2 regions of the Arthrobacter globiformis genome follow, and region 1 is predicted to be linked to the other one. Evidence: riboswitches for the same ligand, from Rfam matches in the RefSeq annotation. Region 1 holds a riboswitch; the other holds the start of a gene.
The links. A riboswitch is a leader RNA that binds a small molecule or an ion and turns the genes downstream of it on or off. The one in region 1 is predicted to bind thiamine pyrophosphate.
Positions count from the first base shown of each region.

Region 2: it holds a riboswitch for thiamine pyrophosphate, as region 1 does, so the genes downstream of both, thiO (glycine oxidase ThiO) here and thiD (bifunctional hydroxymethylpyrimidine kinase/phosphomethylpyrimidine kinase) in region 1, are expected to answer to the same signal.

Region 1 covers NZ_JAUSXI010000001.1:3,474,843-3,478,320, forward strand. The annotation lists gene thiD (bifunctional hydroxymethylpyrimidine kinase/phosphomethylpyrimidine kinase) at 1-1,371, opposite strand, end outside; TPP riboswitch at 1,354-1,450, opposite strand; gene QFZ33_RS16110 (Rne/Rng family ribonuclease) at 1,670-3,478, opposite strand, start outside.
Region 2 covers NZ_JAUSXI010000001.1:3,912,579-3,916,056, reverse strand. The annotation lists gene QFZ33_RS18160 (ferritin-like fold-containing protein) at 1-648, shown strand, start outside; gene thiE (thiamine phosphate synthase) at 686-1,387, opposite strand; TPP riboswitch at 1,415-1,535, shown strand; gene thiO (glycine oxidase ThiO) at 1,527-2,801, shown strand; gene thiS (sulfur carrier protein ThiS) at 2,879-3,115, shown strand; gene QFZ33_RS18140 (thiazole synthase) at 3,133-3,478, shown strand, end outside.

The sequences.
Region 1 (3,478 bases):
GGCCTGTGCTCCGGCGGCCACATATTCGGCATGCAGGGTCTCCCCCACCTCGGCGTACAGCCAGAAGCAAGGCAGGACCGCGGCAACCAGCACCGCGTAACTGCCGCCCGCCGAAGCCGCCAGCAGATGATCGACGTAAGCCTTCGTGACCGGGCCCAGCCCCGGCTGCACGATGCGCGTGCTGAGCCAGTTGCGGTGCAGTTCCGATTCAACTTCCAGGCATTGCTGGGCGGAGCGCGCCCAGAACAGCTGCTCGGACTCGGTTGGCGCGAGCGCACTGGCCCTGGCCAGGACCCGGGAGTAGCCGTTGAGGTATATGGCGTCCTGTGCCAGGTAGTACGCGAATTCCTTCTCCGCGAGGGTGCCGTCGGCAAGCCCACGGATGAAGCCCAGGCCATAGATGTCTTCCAGGTCGGCAACGGTCTCGGCGCGCAGCAGTTCCGCGAACCCGCCCCTGCCCTCGGGCTGGGTCACGTGGTGGAAGTGGTTGATCGGTCCGTTGCCGGCGCCCACCTCGAGCTGCCCGGAGGTGCGGAGGGCTCCGGCCAGCCAGGGCTTGACCACCCGCAGTGACGCTTCCCAGTCGCCCAGCCGCGCCTGTGCCGTGGCCATGGCCGAGGAGAGCGAGCATCCGGTGCCGTGGCTGTTCCGCGTGCTGATCCGGTCGCCCGCAACCTCCACCACCTCCGCCGACAGCAGCCCGGCCGTGTTCACGAGGGCGTCCGGGCAGGTTGAGCCCTTCAGGTGCCCGCCTTTGACGAGGACCGTGGCACCGGTCCGGTCCGCGAGCCGCCTGCCCTGGTCAAGGGCGGCGGCCCAGTCCGCGGCCTCCGGTTCCCCGAGCAGCATGGCCAATTCGGGCAGGTTCGGGGTGATCAGGTGCGCCAGAGACAGCAGTTTCCGGAGGGCTGCCTCTGCAGACTCCTGGAGGAGGCGGTCACCGCTGGTAGCCACCATCACCGGATCGAGAACCACGACGCCGGGCCTTACCTTTTCTAGCCAGCCGCGGACGGCTGCGATAACACGTTCATCGCCCAGCATGCCGATCTTCACGGCGTCCACGTGGATGTCGTCGCTGACAGCGTCCAGTTGCGCTGACAGGAAGGAAGCCGGCGGAACGTGCACGCCGCACACGCCGGTGGTGTTCTGCGCAGTGAGGGCCGTTATTGCAGCCATTCCGTAGCCGCCGTGGGCCGCAATGCTTTTCAGATCGGCCTGGATGCCTGCGCCGCCGGAAGGATCCGAGCCTGCGATGGCCAGGACCCGGGGAACGTCGCGGGAGGTCTGAATGGCCGGCCCAACGGTTTCCAGAAGCGACTTGTCGGCGGCCGCGGGTGCGGGCAGGAGTGATGCAGATGACAAGGAAGACATCCCTTCGCCGGTGCTAACCGGACAGGTTCAACGGGTTTGGATCTCAGCCGGCCCTTGCGCGGCACCCCGTGTCAGTCCTCCAGCCTAGCGGTTCGTTCGGCGCGCGGCGCCAAATTTGGCGTTTACGACAGGCTTCCGCGGGCGCCGTTGACCCCTGCTCTCTGCCTTCTGCCCTTTGCCGGCTGACGAATGCCCGGAACCAGGAAGGTCCGGCACCGCAGCCGCGGTGCCGGACCTTTTACTGGTGGGCTCGGAAGTCAGTCACCCCGGAGTCCGGGGAGCTCAGAGTCCGCTTGTCCTACAGTTCTGAGGCGGGTACCCCGACCCCCAGAATGATCGGTTCGCTGGCCGGCTGCGGAGCCGCCTTGGGCGTCTGCGCATTGCCTGCTTCGGGTGCCTTGGCCTCGTGCGAGTGCCCGGCGGCGGCAGCCGGAGCAAACTCGTGGTGTTCCACGGATGTCTCGTTGGCTGTACCCTGGGCGCGGCTGGCACTGCGGTTTCGGCGCGGACGGCGGCTGCGGGACGGGGCTGCGGGGCTTTCCACCGGCTGCCGTGCCGCAGACTTACCCGCGGACTGGCTTTCGGCCCGCTGACCCTCCGGGTGCTGGGCTTCTGTGCGGACCGGCGCGGGAGCCTCGTCCTTGGCCTCCTCCTCTTCGGCGGGGGCAACCGGAGCGCCGAGGTGCGCGAAGGCTTCCTCCAGGCGGTCCAGCGTCAGGGACGGCGCATCCTTGACCGGTTCCTCGCTGTGATCGACAAACGGAAGAATCACTTTCTCGCCGCCGAAGGTGAGCACTGCTCCGGGCCGTCCGGAGACGCTTTCCGTTTCCGGAGCGCGGTGCACCACGGGGCTTTCCGGCGCGGCGGCAGCGGGTGCGGCGGGCCGGGCGGCCTCACCCGACGCTGCGGCACTGTGCGCTGCTTCTTCCTCATGCAGGTGTGCGGCGTGGGCCGCTGCGGCGATGTTGGCGAGGGCAGCGCGGGTGGCCTCAGCCTTGGCGTGGCGCTCCGCCTCCGACGGTTCGGGGTGGTGCAGTGCTGCAGGGGCGGCCGGAGCAGTCTCGGCAGACGGCTGTCCGCCCTTGCCCCGGCGGCGCTTCCGCTCTGTACGGGCCGGCGGCTGGACCTCGGCACGGTGCACGTGGTGTTCAGCGGCCACGGTGTTGGCGCGTCGGTGCTCTACCGGCTCGTCATGGGTGACGACGCCCCGGCCCGCACATGCCTCACACTGCTCGCCGAAGACTTCCAGTAGGCCGGTGCCCATACGCTTGCGCGTCATCTGCACCAGTCCCAGGGAGGTCACTTCGGCCACCTGGTGCTTGGTCCGGTCGCGGCCCAGGCATTCCACCATGCGGCGCAGGACCAGGTCGCGGTTAGACTCCAGCACCATGTCGATGAAGTCGATGACGATGATGCCGCCGATGTCGCGCAGGCGCAGCTGGCGGACAACTTCCTCGGCTGCTTCAAGGTTGTTCTTGGTGACGGTCTCTTCAAGGTTGCCGCCGCTGCCGGTGAACTTGCCTGTGTTGACGTCAACCACCGTCATGGCCTCGGTCCGGTCAATGACCAGCGAGCCGCCGGACGGCAGGAAGACCTTACGGTCGAGCGCCTTATGAATCTGCTCGTCGATGCGCCAGGCGGAGAAGATGTCCTCGTCCTTGGTCCACTTTTCGAGCCGGCCCACCAGGTCCGGGGCAACGTAGGTGACGTAAGCCTCGATGGTGTCCCACGCTTCGTCGCCGGAGACGATCAGCTTGGAGAAGTCCTCATTGAAGACGTCGCGCACAACCTTGATGGTCAGGTCCGGTTCGCCGTAGAGGAGTTCGGGGGCGAGGACCTTTGTGGACTTCGCCTGGCTGTCAATCCCCTCCCACTGGGCACGGAGACGGTTGATGTCGTGGGTCAGTTCCTCCTCGGAGGCCCCCTCGGCGGCAGTGCGCACAATAACGCCGGCATCCTCGGGGAGGCGGTCCTTGAGGATTCGCTTCAGGCGATTGCGTTCGACGTCGGGCAGCTTTCGGGAGATGCCGGTCATGGACCCGCCGGGGACGTACACGAGGTAACGGCCGGGCAGGGAGATTTGGCTGGTCAGCCGCGCACCCTTGTG
Region 2 (3,478 bases), 440 kb from region 1:
TTCGTCGCAGACCTGTTCGGCGTGATGGCATACGGCGAACTGTCCGCGTTCGAACGGCTCTCGTCCGACGCCCGCTACTCACCCACGCTGCACGACCGCGCCGTGCTCGGCAGGATCGCCGTCATCGAATTCCAGCACTACGAACTGGTGAGCGCCAAGCTGGCGGGGATGGGCGTTGACGTCGAACATGCGATGCTGCCATTCCAGTCCGCCGTGGACCACTTTCACGAGCGGACCCGCCCGGCGGACTGGTACGAATCCCTGATGAAGGCCTACGTGGTGGACACGGTCTCCGCCGATTTCTGCCGGGCCGTGGCCCGGTTTGTGGATGCCGGAACCCGTGACCTCATCCAGCAGATCCAGTCGTCGGAAGAGGCCACGGCCGTGCTTCGGGAACGGCTCAGTGGGGCGCTGGCGGACGACCCCCGGCTCGCGTCCAGGCTGGCGCTGTGGGGCCGCCGCCTCCTCGGCGAAGCGATCACGCAGGCCCAGCGCGTGGGCCACGACCACGCCTTCCTGAGCGAGCTGTTCGTCGAGTCGGAGCCCGGTGCCACGGACGCCACCGCACGCGAGCTGGTGCGGGGCATCACCGCCGAAGTCGCGGAGAACCATTCCCGGCGGATGGTCCAGCTGGGCCTGAGCGGGTAGCTCCAGGACTCGCCGCCCGCGGATCGGGCCGTCTCGGTTACGAGACGGCGGCCGGGTACGTTGCGTCGAGGGCATCGAGCAGTTCCGCCGCGGCTGCTGCCGGGTCTGACGCCTCGGTGATCGCCCGCACGACGACGATGCGGCTGGCTCCGGCCGCCAGGACCTGCTCCAAGTTCGTGCGGTCGATCCCGCCGATCGCGAACCAGGGCAGCAGCAGGCCGCCAACCCGTTCCTCGTTTGCGGCGCGAACGGCCTCCGCCGCGTAGCGCACCAGGTCGAGCCCGACGGCGGCGCGCCCGGGCTTGGTGGGGGTGGCCCACAGCGGGCCCACGCAGAAATAGTCCAGGCCACTGCGCCCGTGGGCAGCGCCGATGGCTGCATCCACCTGGTCCGTGCTGTGGGTGGACAGCCCGATCACCGTTGAATCGTGCAGCAGCTTCCGGGCGGCGCGGAGCGGCAGGTCCTTCTGGCCGACGTGGAACACCGGTGCACCGGCGATGGACGCGATGTCGGCGCGGTCATTCACGGCCCACAGCCGGCCGTGTCTGCGGGCGGCGGCATGCACTACTTCCAGCAGCTCGAGTTCCTCGGCCGCCTCGATGCTCTTGTCCCGCAGCTGGATGATGTCCACGCCGCCGGCGAACGCCGCGTCCACGAAGTCCGCAAAGTCCCCGCGGTCCTTGCGGGCGTCGGTGCAGAGGTACAGGCGGGCGGCGGTGTGGGCAGAGTGCACGGTCATGGCAACCACCTTAGTTCCTCTAAACTGGGCAGGTACCGCGGGAGCCCGTTGCTGCTGTCATAAAGACGCAGGGCTGAGAGGGCGTCAGAGCCGACCGCTTGACCTGATCCGGTTAGTACCGGCGTAGGGAAGGAATTCCATGAACCCTGAAACCAGCGGCGACGAATGCTCCGCGGGAGCCTTGGAGCCCGGCGCACTTGAGGCAGATGTAGCCGTCATTGGCGGCGGCGTGGTTGGCCACGGCATCGCCTGGGAGGCACGGCGCTCCGGCCGGTCGGTGGTGCTCATCGATGAAGCCCCGGGCAGCGGTGCAAGCTGGGCTGCGGCCGGCATGCTCGCCCCGGTCAGCGAACTGCATTACCAGGAGGAAGGGCTCCTGGAACTGATGCTGGAATCCTCCGCCAGATGGCCGGAGTTTGCGGCCACGCTCACAGCCGGCGAGGACGCCGGTTACCTGACGACGCCGACCCTGGCGGTGGGTGCCGATCCGGCCGACCGCCGGGCCCTGATGGACCTGCGGGACGTGCAGCGGGCCTACGGCCTGAACGTTGAACCGCTGACCATCCGGGAGGCACGTTCCCGGGAGCCGCTGCTCAGCCCCGCGATCTCCTGCGCCCTGGACATCCCGGCGGACCACCAGGTGGATCCGCGGAAGCTCGTCCGGGCGGTTGCTGCCGAGCTGGCCTGCCATGGCCAGGAGATCGCGGCAGCGGAGGGATACGCGGTGCGGGAGCACGCCGCCGGCCTGCTCTGGGACGGCGCGCGGGTCTGCGGGGTCCGGCTGGCCGGCGGGGGAACCGTCAGGGCGGCCGAGACGGTGGTGGCCAACGGCCTGGCCGCGGCGCACCTGCAGAACCTCCCGGAAGGCCTGCAGCTGCCGCTGCGCCCGGTTTACGGAGACATCCTCAGGCTCAGAGTCCCCGCACACCTGCAGCCCCTGCTCACCGCAACGGTGCGGGGCATGGTGCGGGGAGTGCCGGTGTACGTGGTGCCCCGCGGGGACGGCACGGTGGTGATCGGCGCCACCCAGCGTGAGGACGGTGTGCCGGGCACCAGCGCCGGGGGTGTCTACCAACTGCTGCGCGACGCCCAGGCACTGCTGCCGGCAGTCGCCGAACTCGAGCTGCTCGAAGCCACCGCCCGGGCACGGCCCGGCACGCCGGACAACGCCCCGCTGCTGGGCCGGGTGCCGGCCGGCGGGCAAGGTGCGGGCACGGACGTGGCGGGCCTCATCATCGCCACCGGCTTCTTCCGCCACGGCGTCCTGCTGACCCCGGCCGCCGCGGCGATCTGCCGCCAGCTCATGGACGGCAACACCGATCCGCGCTGGGCCGCCTTCCGGCCGGGCCGGTTTTCACCAGGGCTTCCGGGCCCACTGGGATCTGCCGCTGTTCTCAGCCCCGTCCCCGGCTAATCACCCCAAGGGACACCGCAAGCAGCGGGCACTGTCACGTTGACCCGCGTCACATCTGACCAGAACAAGGAACCAGCATGAACATCACACTGAACGGCGTTGAACAGGAAGTAAGCGAGGGCGCCTCCGTCACCTCACTCGTCAGCCAGGTCACGGGGCGCCAACTGGCCGCCAGCGGGCAGGCCGCCGACGGCCAGCGGCTGGGTGTGGCGGTGGCCCGCAACTCGGCCGTCGTGCCGCGCAGCCAGTGGTACGCCACCGCCCTCGCCGACGGCGACGAGATCGAACTTGTCACGGCAGTCCAGGGAGGATGAAGACGATGGCAGAAACAATGATTGAAACAACAGACAGCCTGGTCATTGACGGGGTGGAGCTGACTTCGCGGCTCATCATGGGCACCGGAGGCGCTCCAAGCCTGGACGGTCTCGGCGCAGCGCTGCTCGCGTCCGGCACCCAGCTGACCACAGTTGCGATGCGGCGCTACTCGCCTGCCGAAACCGGCTCGCTGTTCCAGCTGCTGGTGGACCACAAAATCCGCGTGCTTCCCAACACCGCCGGCTGCTTCACGGCCCGGGACGCTGTCATGACGGCGGAGCTGGCCCGTGAAGCGTTGGAGACCGATTGGGTCAAGCTCGAAGTCATAGCCGATGAGCACACGCTCCTGCCTGATGCCGTGG